DNA from 3 places in the Mesorhizobium shangrilense genome. Region 3 is predicted to be linked to each of the others. Evidence: predicted binding sites of a transcription regulator. Region 3 holds the regulator's gene; each other region holds the start of a gene.
The links. The regulator LexA, encoded in region 3, represses DNA repair genes until DNA is damaged. The targets are predictions, from matches to a motif close to TGTTCNNNNTGTGTTCNG.

Region 1: the regulator LexA is predicted to act here: its motif matches at 2,352-2,369, upstream of ABVQ20_RS21925 (DNA recombination protein RmuC).
Region 2: the regulator LexA is predicted to act here: its motif matches at 2,383-2,400, upstream of dinB (DNA polymerase IV).

The regions. Positions count from the first base shown of each region.
Region 1 is NZ_JBEWSZ010000001.1:4,533,881-4,539,888, reverse strand. It holds gene ABVQ20_RS21935 (cation diffusion facilitator family transporter) at 1-571, shown strand, start outside; gene ABVQ20_RS21930 (GFA family protein) at 628-1,032, shown strand; gene ABVQ20_RS21925 (DNA recombination protein RmuC) at 1,048-2,319, opposite strand; gene def (peptide deformylase) at 2,423-2,953, shown strand; gene fmt (methionyl-tRNA formyltransferase) at 2,958-3,893, shown strand; gene ABVQ20_RS21910 (GNAT family N-acetyltransferase) at 3,890-4,396, shown strand; gene truA (tRNA pseudouridine(38-40) synthase TruA) at 4,414-5,184, shown strand; gene ABVQ20_RS21900 (transporter) at 5,211-5,816, opposite strand; gene dapE (succinyl-diaminopimelate desuccinylase) at 5,823-6,008, opposite strand, start outside.
Region 2 is NZ_JBEWSZ010000001.1:368,283-374,290, reverse strand. It holds gene ABVQ20_RS02075 (MarR family winged helix-turn-helix transcriptional regulator) at 1-54, opposite strand, end outside; gene ABVQ20_RS02070 (SDR family NAD(P)-dependent oxidoreductase) at 158-1,051, shown strand; gene ABVQ20_RS02065 (dihydrofolate reductase family protein) at 1,082-1,669, opposite strand; gene ABVQ20_RS02060 (winged helix-turn-helix transcriptional regulator) at 1,781-2,197, shown strand; gene dinB (DNA polymerase IV) at 2,432-3,679, shown strand; gene ABVQ20_RS02050 (LLM class flavin-dependent oxidoreductase) at 3,752-4,774, opposite strand; gene ABVQ20_RS02045 (cytochrome b/b6 domain-containing protein) at 4,898-5,008, opposite strand; gene ABVQ20_RS02040 (EamA family transporter) at 5,183-6,008, opposite strand, start outside.
Region 3 is NZ_JBEWSZ010000001.1:1,352,784-1,358,791, forward strand. It holds gene gltX (glutamate--tRNA ligase) at 1-642, opposite strand, end outside; gene ABVQ20_RS06850 (ComEC/Rec2 family competence protein) at 744-3,206, shown strand; gene lexA (transcriptional repressor LexA) at 3,200-3,922, opposite strand; gene ABVQ20_RS06860 (pyridoxal-phosphate dependent enzyme) at 4,390-5,364, opposite strand; gene ABVQ20_RS06865 (GntR family transcriptional regulator) at 5,361-6,008, opposite strand, start outside.

The DNA.
Region 1 (6,008 bases), 3.2 Mb from region 3:
GGCGCTGAAAGAGTTCCGCAAGAGCAAGGGCAAGCTCGGTTGGTTCGCCGCGATACACCGGAGCAAGGATCCAAGCGTCTATACTGTTCTGTTCGAGGACAGTGCGGCGCTTTTGGGCCTGGTCTTCGCCTTTGCCGGGATCCTGGCGGCGGAACTTCTGGACATGCCGGCGCTCGATGGCGCTGCCTCGGTCGGTATCTCGCTGATCCTCGCGGCGACGGCAATCTTCCTGGCACGCGAGAGCAAGAGCCTGCTGATGGGCGAGCCGGCGTCACCCGAGGTGCAGAGGAAAGTGCTGGCCATCGCCCAGCAGGATTCGGCGGTACAGCGCGCCAATGGCGTGCTGACAGTTCATATGGGACCGGATGAGATTGTTGCGGGCCTTAGCATAGAGTTCGAGGATCATCTGTCGGCGCCAGAGATCGAGGCCTGTGTCGAGCGCATCGAGGCGCGGCTGAAAGCGGAGATGCCGGAGATCACCAGGTTGTTCGTCAAACCACAGACAGGCGGCACGTGGGAGAAACGGCGCAAGGTCATTGAAGCCGCCTCTGGAGAAGAGCTGGCAGGGTGAAAATTGCATGGCGCGGCCGACGCCGGCTATCATTGCGAGGACGAGGAGAAGCAGACATGAAAATCGACGGCGGCTGCCATTGCGGCGCTATCACTTACGAGGCCGAGGTCGATCCTGAAAAGACCTCGATCTGCCACTGCACGGACTGCCAGAAGCTGACCGGTACGGCTTTTCGTGTATCGGTGCGGGTGCCCGAGGAGAACTACCGGATCACCAAGGGCACGCCAAAGGTCTACGTCAAGACCGGGTCCAGCGGCGCCAAGCGCGCCCAGGGCTTTTGCGGCGAGTGCGGCTCCCATCTCTACGCGACATCGGTTGGCGATGGGCCGAAGGTCTATGGCATCCGGGTCGGCACGGCACGCCAGCGCGATGAACTGGTTCCCCGAACGCAGTACTGGCACCGTTCGGCACTGCACTGGCTACCGGAACTTCAGGGCACGACGATCGTGGAGGAGCAGTAGCGGACCGCCGGCGGTTCAGTCGTCGCCTTCGACGACCCTCAGCCTGAGCTGTCCTGTTTTGGAATCTGCCGTGCGCGCGCCTGCATCGACCTTTGCAGCGGCAGCCCGTGACGCGGCGCCCTGGCCCGCATCGCCGTCGGGTTGCGCGCCGAACTCCAGCGCCTCGATCTTCTGGCCGCGCTTGGTCACTTTGGACGTCGAAACAAGGATGTCGTCGACATCCTTGGCGGATTGGCTGAAATGCACCTGCAGCTTGCGCACGCGCTCGTCGAGACGTCCGACATCCTCCATCAGCCGGATGACCTCACCCTGGATCAGATGCGCCTGTTCGCGCATGCGCGCGTCCTTGAGGATCGCCTGGATGACCTGGATCGACAGCATCAGCAGCGACGGCGAGACGATGACGATGCGGGCGCGGTGCGCCTTGTGGACGATGGCCTCGAAATTCTCGTGGATTTCGGCGAACACCGATTCCGACGGCACGAACATGAAGGCGGTGTCCTGCGTCTCGCCCTGGATCAGGTATTTTTCCGAGATATCGCGGACATGGATCTCGATGTCGCGGCGGAAGGCCTGCGCCGCGACCTTCTGCAGGTCGGCGCCATCGGCGGCGCGGATGGCATTCCAGGCTTCCAGCGGGAATTTGGCATCGATGGCAAGCGAGGGCGCGCTGTTCGGCATTTTCACCAGGCAATCGGGCCGGCTGCCATTCGACAAGGTCGCCTGGAACTCATAGGCGCCATGCGGCAGTCCGTCGGCGACGATCGCCTCCATGCGCGACTGGCCGAAAGCGCCGCGCGTCTGCTTGTTGGAGAGGATCGCCTGCAGCTGCACGACCTGCCCGGCGAGCGACTGGATGTTACCTTGCGCCGTATCGATGATCGCCAGCCGCTCCTGCAGTTTGGCCAGGCTTTCATGTGTCGATTTGGTCTGCTCGGTCATGGTCTGGCCGATACGGCCGGTCATGGCGTCGAGCCGCTGTCCGATTGATTGCGTCAGTTCCGCTTGCCTCGCGCCGAACACTTCGGCAATGGCCCCCATGCGGCCCTGCATCTCGGCTTGGCTCTGCAAAATGCCGGCCATGCGGGCCTCGGCATCGCGGGCAAGGTCGGCGGCATCCGTTGCGGCAATGGTCCGCGCCCGGGCTGACCGCCACAACGCGACGACGAGCGTCACGAGCAGGCCAACAAACAGGATCGCGCCGAAAGCCAGGGCGAGGCCAAGCGTGACCGTGGTGGCACCAAGCCGGGCGATGGGCTGCGAAAGGATCGGTGCTAGGTCATTCATGTGGACAGCATAGATGATTCGGCATGCCCGGACAGATCAAAACGTGAACGTTAGCCGGACGCCCCGGTTGACGCTTTTCGCGGGAGGTCTTAGGTGGAACGCCATGTCGATCAAGCCGCTCATCATCCTTCCCGATCCCATCCTGCGCCAGCTTTCCAAACCGGTGGAGCGCGTCGACGACGCTTTGCGCAAGCTTGCCGACGACATGCTGGAGACCATGTATGACGCGCCCGGCATCGGGCTGGCGGCGATCCAGATCGGCGAGCCGCTGCGCATGCTGGTGATCGACCTTGCCAAGGAAGACGAGACGCCGGCGCCGCATGTCTTCATCAATCCGGAAGTCCTCGAAAGCGCCGATCAGCGCTCGGTCTACGAGGAGGGCTGCCTGTCGATCCCCGACTATTATGCCGAGGTCGAACGCCCGGCCGCCGTCCGGGTGAAATATCTCGATCGCGACGGCAAGCTCGCGGAGATCGAGGCCGAAGGCCTGATGGCGACGTGCCTGCAGCACGAGATCGACCATCTCAACGGCGTGCTGTTCATCGACCACATTTCGAAGCTGAAGCGCGACATGGTGGTGAAGAAGTTCAAGAAACTCGCCAAGGACAAGGTGCCGGGCAAACTGGTGGGATAGGGCAATGCCCCTTCGCGTCATCTTCATGGGCACGCCGGAATTTGCCGTGCCGACGTTGCGCGCGATCGCTGAAGCCGGGCATCTGATACCAGCCGTCTATACGCAGCCGCCCCGCGCCGCCGGCCGCCGCGGGCTGGAATTGACGGCGTCGCCGGTCCAGCGCGAGGCGGAGCGGCTGGGCATCGAGGTACGCACGCCAGTGTCGCTCAAGGGCGAGTCCGAGCAGGCCGCGTTCCGCGCCGTCGAGGCCGATGTCGCAATCGTCGTGGCCTATGGCTTGCTTTTGCCCAAACCCGTTCTCGATGCGCCGAGACTCGGTTGCCTGAACGGCCATGCCTCACTCTTGCCGCGCTGGCGTGGTGCAGCTCCCATCCACCGCGCGATCATGGCCGGCGACAGCGAAACCGGCATGATGGTGATGCGGATGGAGGAAGGTCTGGACACGGGTCCGGTGGCAATGGTTGAAAAACTGGTCATTGGACCCGATATAACAGCCGGCGATCTGCATGATCGGCTGATGGATGTTGGCGCTGCGCTGATTGTGGAAGCGCTGGCGCGGCTGGAAAGGAACGCCCTGACATTTACCACGCAGGCAATGTCGGGGGTGACCTATGCCAGAAAGATCGATAAATCCGAGACGCGCGTGGACTGGACACGGCCTGCCGCCGAAGTCCACAATCATATTCGCGGCCTGTCGCCCTTTCCCGGCGCCTGGTCGGAGACTGAAATTGGCGGCCGTATGGAGCGGCTGAAACTGCTTCGCTCGACGCTTTCGCAAGGCGCCGGCGAGTCGGGAGGAATTCTCGATGACCGGCTGACGGTCGCCTGCGGGGCAGGCGCGATCAGACTGGTCGAAGTTCAACGGGCGGGCGGAAAGCCCGCCGCCGCGCAGGAGTTTCTGCGCGGGGCCAAGATCGAAAAAGGAATGAAGTTCTCATGAGCATGATGTCAATACGCGCGGCGACGCCGCGGGACCGCGAGGCTATTCGCCTCGTCGAGGAACACGCTTTCGGCCAGCAGGCGGAGGCCGGACTGGTCGACGCGCTGGTCACCGGCGGCGATGCTGTTGTTGAGCTGGTGGCGGAAGAAGATGGACAGGTCGTCGGACATATCCTGTTTTCGCGGCTTTACGTGCGCAATGGCGGCAAGAGTTTCCCGGCTGTGGCGCTAGCGCCCCTGGCGGTGGAGCCGTCGTTCCATGGCAGCGGCATCGGTGGTGCGCTGATCCGCGAAGCGCATATCCGCTTGAAGGATGCCGGCGAGACACTGGCCGTGGTGCTGGGCGATCCCACCTATTACGGCCGTTTCGGCTATAGCCACGCTCGCGCCGAACACTTCGAAAGCGAGTACCAGGGCGAGGCGCTGCAGGCGTTGGCATGGGGCGAAGCGCCCGAAGCCGGCAAGCTGGTCTACGCCTCTGCCTTCACCGCGCTCGCTGCCTAGGCGAGCGCTCATCGCCTATGCCGCGTTTTCGCCTCGACATCGAATATGACGGCAGCCTCTATGCCGGCTGGCAGCACCAGGCGGATCAGCCTTCGGTGCAGCAGGCGATCGAGCGGGCGGTCGAAAAATTCTGCGGCGAGCAAGTAAGATTGCGCGCCGCCGGCCGCACCGATGCCGGCGTCCACGCGACCGCCCAGGTCGCGCATGTCGATCTCGTCAAGGCGTGGCCCAATGACAAGGTACGCGACGCCATCAACGCGCATCTGCAGATTTCCGGCGACCGCATCGCCATTCTCAGGGCCGCCGCGGTACCAGACGGTTTCGATGCGCGCTTCTCGGCGACCGGCCGCCATTATCTCTACCGCATCGTCAACCGCCGCGCGCCTGCCGCGCTCGACAAGGGCAAGGTGTGGTGGGTGCCGAAGCGGCTCGATGCCGCTGCCATGCACGAGGCGGCAAAACAGCTGCTGGGGCGGCACGACTTCACCACCTTTCGCTCGACCCAGTGCCAGGCCAACAGCCCGGTCCGCACGCTGGAGCGGCTTGAGGTGAATCGCATAGGTGACGTGATCGAGATCCGCGCCTCGGCGCGGTCATTCCTGCACAATCAGGTGCGATCGATGGTCGGCTCGCTGAAACGCGTCGGCGAAGGTGGCTGGACCGCCGCCAAACTCAGGGCTGCCCTCGACGCCCATGACCGCGCCGCCTGCGGCCAGGTGGCGCCGCCGGACGGGCTCTTTCTGGTGGGTGTCGATTATCCCGATACGGAGAGCGTCCACCCGGATTGAACGCTGCTCGCGCGGGCAGTTTCTTGTCAGGCGCTCGTATAGTCGGGCACGTCGATGCCGAGCAAAAACTGCAGGCCGAACAGCACCAGAAGCGAGGCTATGAACATGCCGACGAAAACGGCGGTTCCGACAGCCGCACCCTTGCCGATGGCCGCATTGGTCATGCGCCAGGTCAGCACCATCGACAGGGCGAACAGAAACAGTGAAACAAGGCCGGAAAACGCGTTGGAAGGCGGCAGGAAAAGCCTGATCAGCGCCGACGGCAGCATCAACCAGGCGGTAATGGCCGAGGCCCAGTTGCTGGCCACGACATAGTGGACGAAACGCCCACCCACCCCCAGACGCGGCGCGACCAGCGCCAAGCCGACGAGGGGCAGAACCCAGGAGCCGATGTCGACCGTCGCCAGGCGGATCAGCATGCTGAAACGTCCGGCGAAAGCATCGGGATCGCCGATCTCGTTGGCAACGCCGACCCAGCCGACGATCAGTGCCGGCGCGGCAACGACGATGGCGAAGAAGGAATTCCAGAAGCCGTCCGCCGACAGATCAAGCAGGCGCAACCCATCGGTTTTGCCCAGCATCAGCCGCCAGGCGCCGTTGAGCGAAGCATGTGTCTCGTCCGCCGAAAGCATGCTGTCCTATCCGAACCAGTCTTCGATGAAGCGCAGGTAGATTTGTGTCAGCGTCTCGAGATCCGCAACTGCGACACGTTCGTCGACCATGTGCATCGTCTTGCCGACCAGCCCGAATTCGACGACAGGGCAATGGTCCTTGATGAAGCGTGCGTCGGAAGTACCGCCTGATGTCGAGAGCGCCGGTTGCCT
Region 2 (6,008 bases), 980 kb from region 3:
GACACGGTCTTCCCGATCGCTCGGCGGCGTCGTGTTTGCATCCAGAACCATCATCCTCCTCATCCGTAGCTTTCGGCTTCTACTCTTCGTGCCAGATTGATTGACAAAAATCCATCATCTATATAGTGGATATTTATCTATCAATTAGGGATCATGCATGTCGCAATCAACTCCCACCATCGTCATTACAGGCGCAACCAGCGGCATCGCGCAACGCGCGGCGATCGCGCTTGCCCGGCAGGGCGCGCATCTCGTGCTTACCGCGCGCAGCCAGGCCAAGGCCGACGCGACGCTGACGTTGATCGAGGCCGCGGCGCCCGGCACGCGGGTCGACATCCACCATGGCGATTTCGCGGACCTCGCCTCGGTCGCGGCTCTTGGACGCGAGATCGCCGCGCGCCACGCCCGGATCGATGTCCTGATCAACAATGCCGGGCTTCATGCCTTCACGCCACGCATCACTGTGGACAATTATTCCGAAATGGTAGGGGTTAACTATCTGGCACCTTGGCTGCTGACGAACATCCTGCGCGAGACATTGGCCAGATCGGCGCCGTCGCGGGTTATCACGGTGGCGTCGGAAGCGTCGCGGCAAGGCGCGGGGTTCGATCCCGTCGCCGCACTCGTCGACATCAGTCCATTCACCGCCGGGGGCTCGTCTGTCGTCTACGGCCGGACCAAGCTGATGGACATCATGTTCTCGCAGGAGCTTGCCCATCAACTGGCTGGCACCGGGGTGGTGGCCAACTGCCTCTGCCCCGGTTTCAACGTGACCGGCCTCGGGCGCGAATTGTGGTTTGCCGCGCCGCTCGAACGGCTGCTGACCTGGTCGGGGATCGGCGATCCCGAGCGCGGCGCGGGCATCATCGTGCGCCTGGCCAGCGATCCCGCCTTTGCCAAGGTCACCGGCTGCTACTTTTCCGTCAAGGACGCGCAGCCGCTTGTCCCCGTCGCGCCGGGCGCCGACGGGCAAGCTCAGCAGACGCTCTGGCAGGCAACAGCGGAGCGGCTTGCCGCGTTCTGCCGGGAGCCGCTGGACGCCCCTTCCTGATCCAATCGAAAACGACGGGTCATCGCGACGTCAAGCGGCGGGCGCGTAGCGGTTCACCACCATGCCGCAAGCATAGGCCTTCGAGCCGAGCAGGCGCAGCCGCGAGAAACCGCCCGCATCGAATATGCGGACGCCGTCGCCCAGCACCGCCGGATTGATGAACAGCTGGAACTCGTCGACCAGCCCGGCGTCGATGAGCGCCGATGCAAAGCCCGCCCCGCCGAAGACGGCGATATCCCCCTGCCCGGCAGCCTTGAGTGCATTGACCTCATCAGGCAGTTTTCCGCTGACCATAGTCGTGCGCTCCCAGCGCGATGCCTTGAGCCTGTCTGTCGGCACCACCTTGCGGACATCGACGATGCGTTGCGCAAAGGCATAGAAGCCGTCCTCGGGAAATTTCTTCGCCGCCTTGCCCCAATGGGTCAGGTATCCCTCCTCCGCCATCTTGCGGCTGAGCAGGATGATGTCGATGCCGGCGAAGACGGCATTGAAGTCCTGCTTCAACGCATCGTCCCAAGGGCAATCGCCGCCCCAGTTCCAGAGCTGCCAGTTGTGATCGGCATGGGCGCCGACAAAGCCGTCGACGGACATCTGCATCTGCAGGATGAGCTTTCTCATTGTATCACCTTTCCTGAACGAACATGGCGAGTATTGGTTTACAATTGAAACCATTGATCTCCAGTCCAAATGATGTCAATAGTAAAGCGATTTAAAAATGGAACCACCAAGATGTCGACTACGCAAAGGTCCGGCTGCCCTATCAACCTGTCGCTTGAACTGCTCGGCGACCGCTGGACGCTGCTGATCATCCGTGACCTGGTTTTCGCCGGAAAGAGGCATTTTCGGGAGTTCCTGCAATCGGCCGAAGGCATCTCCTCGCGCACATTGGCCGAGCGGCTGCAGACCCTGCAGAACGAAGGCATTATCACCCGAAGCGGCGATCCCAGCCACAAGCTCAAGGCCATCTACCGGCTGACGGATGCCGGAATTGACCTTGTGCCGGTGCTGGCAACCTTGGGCGCCTGGGGCGCCAGGCACCGCAAGGCAGATGCTGATCTGGCTGATATCGCGGAGGACTTGATGGCAGGTGGCGAGGCGGCGCTGGAACAGGTGAAGGCGGCATTGCGGGCGGAGCATATTGTTTAGGCGGATCGCCGTCTTCCCTTCTCCCCTTGTGGGAGAAGGTGGATCGGCGCGCAGCGCCGAGACGGTTGAGGGGTGCTGGATCGAGCGCGGTGGTGCCAAGCTGTAACACCCCTCATCCGACCTCGCTTCGCGAGGCCACCTTCTCCCACAAGGGGAGAAGGTGGAGCTTGACAATCATCCGTCTATGTTCTCTATTTGTTCCTGTCTATCAGCAACTGCGGATATACGGTCGGGATGGAAACGACAGCCACCGTCCTGCATGCCGATCTCGATGCCTTCTATGCCTCGGTCGAGCAGTTGCTTGATCCATCGCTGCGGGGCAAGCCGATTGCCGTTGGCGGCGGGGTGGTGCTGGCTGCCTCCTACGAGGCCAGGGCCTTCGGCGTGCGCGGTGGCATGCCCGGCCGCAAGGCGCGCGAGCTTTGCCCGCAACTGATCTTCGTCGGCGGTAATTTCAGCGAATACCAGCGGCTGGGCGACGCCGCCATAAGAGTGCTCGACGATTTCACGCCGCTGGTCGAGCGCATCTCCATCGACGAGGCGTTTGCCGATGTCGCCGGCTGCACGCATCTGTTCGGGCCACCGGCTGACATCGCCGCCACCATCCGCCGCCGTGTGCGGCAAGAGCTCGGCCTGCCGATCTCGATCGGCGTCGCCCGCACCAAGCATCTGGCCAAGATCGCCTCGCAGGTGGCGAAACCCGACGGGCTGGTGGTCGTCGACCCCGGCACCGAGCTTGAATTCCTGCACGAATTGCCGGTCGGGCTGATGTGGGGCGTGGGGCCGGTGACCAGGGCCAGGCTGGCCGAAATCGGCGTCGAGACCATAGGCCAGTTGGCCAAGACCCACAGCGGCGCGCTGGAGCGGCTGCTCGGCCCCGCCGCCGGCGAAAAGCTCGCGGCCCTCGCCTGGAATCGCGACCCGCGAAAGCTTGAGACGCATCGCCGCGCACGTTCGGCCGGCGCACAGTCGGCGCTGGGCATGAAGCCGGCCGTGGAGAGCGTGTTCGTGCCGACGCTGCTGCATCTGGCCGACCGTGTCGCCAGCCGGCTGCGAGCCAAGGCAAGGCCCGGCCGCACGGTGACGGTGCGCGTCCGCTTCGCCGATCTCAGCGCCGTCACCCGCTCGATCACGCTGGACCAGCCGATTTCGGCGACCGCGATGCTGGCCGAGATCGCCGAGGACCTGGTGCGCGGTGTGCTCGCTGCCCATCCCCGCGAAAGGACGATCTCACTGCTGGCGATCTCGGTATCGCATCTGGAGGAAAGTGCCGAACTGCAACTGGAATTGCCGCTCGGCCTCGCCGACGAGAAGCGCCGCCCCGGCACGAAAAAGGGCCTGGCCCGCTTCGGCGCCGACCGCGCCATCGACAAGATCCGCGAACGCTTCGGCAAGCAGGCCGTCGGCTACGGCACGGTGGCGCTGGAAGCCGCGCGCTCGGTTCCCGACGAATTCAGGGAACTGGCGGAGAAAGAGCTGTGATCAAGAGCGCCATCCTGCCCCTGTCACGGATTGTCGCGCAGAGCCGCCAGCATCGTCGTTCGCCAGAAAACCTCAGCGCCAGCCCAGGGCCGGCGCGACATGGGTCAGGATGGCCTCGATGATATGCGCGTTGTAGTCGACGCCAAGCTGGTTGGGGACGGTCAGCAGCAACGTATCGGCCTCAGCGATCGCCTCATCCTCCGCCAGTTCCTTGATCAGCACGTCCGGCTCGGCGGCATAGTTGCGGCCGAAGATCGCCCTTGTGTTCTCCTCGATGAAACCGATCTGATCGCTGCTCTGGCCGCCCCGGCCGAAATAGGCGCGGTCGCGATCGTCAACCAGCGCGAAGATGCTGCGGCTGACCGACACGCGCGGCTGGCGTTCGTGGCCTGCCGCCTTCCAGGCCTCGCGGTAGAGCCGGATCTGTTCGGCCTGCTGGATGTGGAACGGCTTGCCGCTTTCGTCGAACTTCAGCGTCGAGCTCTGCAGGTGCATGCCCAGCTTCGCCGCCCATTCGGCGGTGGCGTTGGTGGCAGCACCCCACCAGATCCGTTCGCGCAAGCCTTCCGAATGCGGCTCGAGGCGCAGCAGCCCGGGCGGGTTGGGAAACATTGGGCGCGGATTGGGCTGCGCGAAGCCTTCGCCACGCAGCACGTCGAGGAATACTTCCGCATGGTGTCTCGCCATGTCGGCGTCGGTCTGTCCTTCCGGCGGAGCGTAGCCGAAATATTTCCAGCCATCGATCACCTGCTCGGGCGATCCGCGGCTGATGCCGAGCTGCAGCCGCCCACCGGCGATCAAGTCGGCCGCGCCCGCGTCCTCGGCCATATACATCGGATTCTCATACCGCATGTCGATGACGGCGGTGCCGATCTCGATGCGGCTGGTCTTCGCACCGACCGCCGCCAGCAGCGGGAACGGCGAGCCGAGTTGGCGGGCGAAATGGTGCACGCGAAAATACGCCCCATCAGCGCCAAGCGCTTCCGCCGCGACGGCGAGATCGATGGACTGCAGCAGCGCGTCGGAAGCCGAGCGCGTTTGCGATTGGGACGAGGGCGTCCAGTGACCGAAAGACAGAAAGCCGATTTTCTTCATGGCGTGGATGGATAGCACGTGCAGCCAATGCTGCAATGCAAGAATGGATACGAAGACGCCACGACGTCGCGCCTTTCGGCGGCCATCATTTCACCGCTTGCAAGGCACCGCGGACTTTCCTGGTTACAGCATCCGCCGCAGCACTCCGTCCCTCAGGAAAAGATGGTGCCAGAGGGCCGCCAGGACATGCAGGCTGAGGATCGCATACAGGCAATAGGCGCCATACTCATGGATTTCGTCATCGAAAGTCTGCCATCGCCGGCGATGCGCTAGCGATCGAGGCCGGGTTCGATCTGGCGATCGGTGCCGCGGCGAAGCTCGGCCTTTCCTATGCCGGCCAGTTTGCCAGCGACGCGCAGGACCATGGCTTCAGCGGCAATCTAAAGGTGAAATTCTGACGGGGCTCCCCTACTCCGGCGACGGCACGGGCGGTTTCGTCGTCACGGCCGCGCCGAAGGCGGCGGCGATCACGGCTGCAATGCCCACGCATTGCAGCCCGCCCAGCACCTCGTGCAGGAACAGGAAGCCCATCAGCGCGCCGAGCGCCGGTTCCAGGCAGGTCAGCGTGCCGTAAAGCCGTGCGGGCATCCGGGTAAGTGCTGCCATCTCCAGCGAAAACGGCAAGGCGCTTGAAAACAGCCCGACGATGACGGCGCTGACCAGGATCGACGGCGCGACCAGTGCGGATCCCGCCTGCGCCACGCCGAACGGCAGCACCAGCACGGCGGCAATGGCGATGCCCCAGGCCGTGGTCTGGCTGCCGAGCTCCGCGCCGGCCTTCTGCGCGAACACGATGTAGAGCGCCCAGCAACCGCCCGCCGCCAGCGCCAGCATCACCCCAGTCGGATCGATCGCTCCGTTTGAATGGACGAAGGGCGACAACAGCAGGATGCCGGCGACCGCCAGCACGATCCAGGCAAAGTCGCTGGCGCGTCGGGAGGCGAGCGTCGCCACCAGCAGCGGCCCGGAGAATTCGAGCGCCACCGCGATGCCCAGCGGGATGGTGGCAAGTGCCGCATAGAACAACAGGTTCATCGCCGCCAGCGTGACGCCATAGGCAGCGAGCCATGGCCAGACGGCGCGCGACGGCCTGACCCGCCACGGCCGTAGCACCGCCGCCAGCATCAGCGCGCCAACGACAAGCCGCAGCGTCGTCGTGCCCTGCGCGCCGACCTGCGGAAACAGGCCTTTGGCGAAGGCGGCACCGATCTGGATCGACACCATGGCGCCGAGC
Region 3 (6,008 bases):
GGTCTGGCGGGCGGCATTGGTCAGGTGATCGTCACCACGGATGATATGGGTGACGCCCATGTCGTGGTCATCGACGACGACGGCATGCATGTAGGTCGGATTGCCGTCCGAGCGCAGGATGATGAAATCGTCGAGATCCTTGTTGGGGAATCGTACCTCGCCCTGCACGCGGTCGTGCACCACGGTTTCGCCCTCAGTCGGCGCCTTGATGCGGATGGCGCCCTTGACGCCGGGAGGTGCCTCGGACGGGGCGCGGTCGCGCCACTGGCCATTGTAGCGCGGCGGCAGACCCTTGGCACGCGCCGCCTCGCGCATCGCCTCGAGCTCGGCGGGTGTCTCGTAGCTGTAGTAGGCCTTGCCCATGCGCACGAGCTCTTCTGCCACCTCGCGGTGGCGCGGCGCGCGCTCGAATTGCGACACGGCCTCACCATCCCAGGAAAGGCCGAGCCAGGTGAGCCCATCGAGAATGGCCGCCGTCGCCGCGTCGCTGGAACGTTCGCGGTCGGTATCCTCGATACGCAGCACCATCGTGCCGCCGGTATGCTTGGCATACAGCCAGTTGAACAGCGCCGTGCGGGCGCCACCAATATGCAGGTAGCCGGTGGGCGAGGGAGCAAAGCGTGTGATGACCTTGTCGGACATGGGACTCTCGGAAGGCGTGTGAGGCTTGTCTGGTTTCGCGGACTTTCGCGCGTTGCGCGTTCATGTAGCATAGGAGGTCGAGGGCGCAAGGGGCAGACCCGATGGCTGGAGGAAGCCGGGGTACCGACGAGAGCGAGGATGCCGTCACCGGCGTCAGCGAATGGTTACTATTTGCACCCACCGTGGCGGTTCCGCCGACGCCGGTGGCGCCACCCCTATCGCGTCCCGGTGACGATCGTGCGCCTCCTGCCATACCCTCGGCAAATCCAGTTCCGGAGGCCGGTGCTGTCGTGCGTTTGCACCGGCAGTTCGGCCGCCTTTCGTTATCCGGTTTCCGCGGCATGGTGGTGTCCGCAGCCAACCTTGAGCTTGATCGCGGCGTTGCCTTTCTGTTGGTGCCGGTATTCCTTGCACTCGGCGTGATCGGATACTTTTCGCTGGGTGAGGAACCCGGTTTTCCGAAGATTGTCGCTGTCGTTTTCCTGGCGGCATCATGCGCATTCGTCTCGCGATCCTACCGCAAAACCCATTTGTGTTTCATGATGGCGCTGCTTTGCGCGCTGGGTGTGCTTGCCGCCAAGGTTGAGACATGGCGCGCCGGAACGCAGATCCTCGGTTCCGAAATCTCGACGCGACTGACGGGGCGTGTCGTCTCGCTCGACCAGATGCCGAATGGCCGCGTCCGGCTGACGATCGATGTTCTCTCGACGACAAGACCGACCCTGCGCTACGCGCCCGAACGGGTCCGCCTTTCCGCGCGAAAAATACCCTCCGACATGACCGCCGGTTCCCAAGTCGCGGGCTATGTTCGGCTGTTGCCACCCACCGGTCCGGTCCGTCCGGACAGTTATGACTTCTCGTTTGACAGCTATTTCACCGGCATTGGCGCCAGCGGCTTCTTCCTCAGCAATCCGACGATCGTTCCTTCCGACGATATGCCGTTTGCGGCGCGGCTTGGGTCGTCGATCGAAAACGCGCGCGAAACCATCGCCGATCATATCCGCACCAGCATCGGTGGCGCCGAGGGCGAGATTGCCGCCGCGCTTATCGTCGGCGTTCGTGCCGGAATCCCCGAAGAGATCAACGAGGCGATGCGGCGCACCGGCATCTATCATGTCATCTCCATTTCAGGACTTCACATGGCGCTGGTTGCCGGCACGATCATGCTGCTGCTGCGCGGTTCATTCGCCTTGTTTCCGGATTTCTCCTCGCGCCGTCCGGTCAAGAAATACGCAGCCGCGGCCGCGCTTGTCTCGATCGCCGCCTTTCTCGTGATTTCCGGCATTGTGGTCGCGGCTGAGCGCAGTTTCATCATGCTTTCGGTCATGCTTGTCGCTGTGCTGTTCGATCGGGCGGCATTGACCATACGCAATCTCGCAATCTCAGCCATTGCCGTTATCGTCGTCTCGCCGCACGAGGTGGTCGGCCCCAGTTTCCAGATGTCCTTTGCGGCGACCGCTGCTCTCGTTGGTGCCTATGCCGGCTGGTCCGACTATCGCGCGCGCAAGGTCAGCACGCCGCCGCCGCGACGATCTCTGCCCGGCTTCCTCATGCGAAAACTGCTGCTGGCGACCGGAGGCCTCGCCATGACGTCCATCATAGCTGGAAGCGCGACGGCACTCTTTGCGATCTGGCATTTCCAGCGGGTGTCACCGTTCAGCCTGTTTGCCAATCTGGCCATCATGCCGATCGTGTCGGTGATCGTCATGCCCTTTGCGGTCTTCAGTTCGCTGGCCATGCCATTCGGAGCGGATGGGCCGTTCCTCTATGTCATGGGCAAGGGGCTGACAGCGATGATCGCGCTGTCAGCCTGGTTCTCTGAACGTTCGCCGATCGACGCGGTCGGGTTGATTTCGCTGCAATCGGTCTTGCTGGTGACAGTCGCCCTGATCATCGCGACGATGGCGACAACCTGGCTGCGGCTGGCGTCACTGCCTTTCGCGCTTGCCGGCCTGCTGACGATTTCCGACACGCGCGCGCCGGATGTACTGATTTCGGAAGATGCGCGGCTGGTGGCGTTGCCGATCGGCGGTGGCGAACTTGCAGTGAGCCGCGAGCGCCCCAACGAATTCACGGCGGACAACTGGAAGCGTGCGCTGCAATCCGAAACCATCATCAAGCCGGAGAGCTTCGGCCAAAGCGATCCACAATTCGACATCGCTGATGCCGCTGATCTGCCGCCGGGCGCGCCATTCTCATTCTATTGCAGTGACGATCTATGCGTTGCCCGACACCCGTCCGGCGCGATCGTTGTTTATGTGGAGGATCGCAAGAAAGCTTGGAAAGCCTGTCGTTTTGCTGATCTGATCGTCATCAACGACGCGACAGGCTACGACCCTTGCCGCAATCCGACGGTCCTCGTCGTCACCAAACGACAACTCGCCCGCACGGGAAGTGCCGCCGTCTTCTTCGACCCGCAATCAGCGACTTCGCGACCGAAAATAAGCTTCGCGGTCGACAGACCGTACCGGCCTTGGCACCAGCAACGAAAATTCTCACGCGAGGCGAGGGGGCTGCCGCCCTATCGCAAGCCCGACAAACCCGTTGCTGCGCCGGCTCAATAACGCCGGATCAGTCCGACGAGCTTGCCTTGCACCTTGACGCGGTCGGGTCCGAAGATCCGGGTTTCGTAGGCAGGGTTGGCGGCCTCCAAGGCGATCGAGGCGCCTTTGCGGCGGAAGCGTTTCAGCGTCGCTTCTTCATCGTCGACCAGCGCCACGACGATCTCGCCGGGACTTGCGGTGTCGGCGTTGCGGATGATGACAGTATCGCCGTCGAAGATGCCAGCCTCGATCATCGAATCGCCCTTGACCTCCAGCGCATAGTGGTCGCCGCCCATGATCATGTCTGGCGGCACCGAGATGGAATGGGTCTGGTGCTGGATGGCATCGATCGGCACACCGGCGGCGATGCGGCCCATCACCGGGATGGATATCGCGGAGACCGCGTCATCGTCATTGCCAGCGGAAGGCATGCGGGTGGGGGCTGGCTTGATCTGTCGACCCAGGCTGCCCTGGATGACGCTCGGTGAAAATTTGCGCGCCGCGTTGAGGCCGGGTGCAATGGAATCGGGAAGACGCAGCACTTCCAGCGCACGAGCCCTGTTGGGTAGCCGGCGAATGAACCCGCGCTCTTCCAGCGCAGTGATCAGCCGGTGAATTCCGGACTTGGAAGCGAGGTCGAGCGCTTCCTTCATTTCGTCGAACGACGGGGGAATTCCGCTTTCCTTCAGCCGTTCATGGATGAACATCAGAAGTTCATGTTGCTTGCGCGTCAGCATGGCGGCCCCCAAGGGATTCGAAGACGGGATCTGAAACCAGAATCAGAAAAACAAACCCAGAACAAACACTATCTGTTCCAGTTGTGTTCCGCAACCGTTTAAAGTTTAATGAATATGTTCAGAGGGTGGAAACCATGCAATGCCCGCGACGGTTACCACGACAGCGGGCCGTGGTTCCAAATTTTGGCTTGGCCAAATTGAAATCATTTCGTTTTTTGCCTCTTGCGCAACCGTACAGCAGTCCTCGCCTCGTCGCCCGGACAACGGAAAATAATCCATTTGCGAAGCGGTTTGCCTCGCGGGTTGCCTAGCCCGCACGTGAACGAAACGAAGCCAAACTGCCAACCATTGGCAATTGCGGAATCTCATTTCCGGTCTGCCGCAAGTGGCCCCTTGGGCAGAGAGACTGCTCCGCCTCGAGTGGGCGAACATCAGGCTCATCGTCTTGGGTGAACCAGGGCGGGATTTCAGGCAGGCGGGATTGCCCCGGCCAGCACTTGCGCATAGGCGCCGGCATCAATGTTTCCGCCTGAAATAACGCAGACGATATTGCCGGTCGCGTGCTCGCTGCAAAGGGCGGCGGCCAGCGATGCGGCGCCCGCGCCTTCGGCCACGATCTTTGCGGTCGAGAACAGGAGCCGCATCGCGTCCGTTACCTGCTCAAGGCTGACGGCAATGGCTCCGTCGATAGACTGGTTCGCCAACGGCCATAGCGCGGGCACCAGGGACGGTCCGCCAATGCTCTTGATGAAGGACGGTCGTGTCTTGATCTCGACAATGCGCCCGGCTGCCAGTGCGGCGGTGACTGGAGCCGCGTTCTCGTCCTCGACCGCAAAGACCTTCGCCTGCGGCCGCAGTGCCTTGAGCGCGCTTGCGACCCCGGTTGTCATGCCGCCGCCGCCATAGGGTGTCAGCACGCAGTCGACCTCCGGCAGATCCTCGACGATCTCCAGGCCGATCGTGCCATTGCCCGCCAGCACCGCCTGATCGGTGACGGGATTCACGAGGAGTTCATCGGTGTCCGGTTGTTCAACGCCGGTGATGTAGCGCCACCAGGTCTCATGGGAGACGAAACGCACCTCTCCGCCGAGGCGGCGAACCCCGTCAATCTTGGTTCGTGGGGCGTCGGAATACATGTAGGCGGCCATTGGAACGCCAAGCGCTCTTGCTGCCCAGGCCATGCCATAGGCCATGTTGCCGGAACTGACGGTCGCGACGCCATGCCTCAGCGCCTCCGCGTCGCGAGAGAGCAAGGCATTGAGCGCCGGCCTGACCTTGAAGGCCCCGATGGGCGACAAGGTCTCGAGCTTGAGGAATATCCGTTGATCGGCCCGGCCAAGATCGACCCGCAGCAATGGCGTTCGCGGCAACCAGGTAGCCAGCCGGTCGCCGGCGGCAGCGATCTCGTCAAGCGTTGGACGGCGCGGAGGCGCTGAAATCATCCGCCGACAGCTTTCAGGCTGCCAGCACGCGCCGCGTATTTGTTTGCACCGACGTCTTCGCTGTGGACATAGACATGCAGCGTGTAGCCGACGTGAGCGGTCATCAGCGCCTTTGCCCGTTCGACGTCACGATCGAGCGCCGCTTCCATGATTGCAGTGTGGTGTTCGATTGCAATCGCCTCACGCAGCGCGTCCATTGCCTCTTCGTAGCCATCCTTGAGGCCGGCGGCGGCCCGCAACGTCGGCGCGAGCCCAAGAAAGCGATGGTGCCGGCGCAGTTGATCCGAGATTGTCGAGCGGAATCGCAACAGCCAACTCGATGTTGCGGCACTCAGCAGGGCCGCGTGGAAAGCTTCATGGTTCTCGTCCCATCTGTCGACGGCCGCGTCGGAAGGATCATCGACCGCGGTCTTGCAACGCGACAGCCGGTAATGGGCGGTGACCACCGCATCTTCCCACGCACTGCCACCTTTCTCGATCGATTCCAGGAACAGGGGGATCTCAACAACCATTCTTGCGCGTGCCAGATCCTCAAGTTCGGCCCGCGACACGGGCGCGACGGCAAAGCCGCGGTTGCTGATGGCCGTGACCAGGCGTTCAGCTTCGAGCCGAGACAATGCTTCGCGCAGCGGCGTCCAACCGAC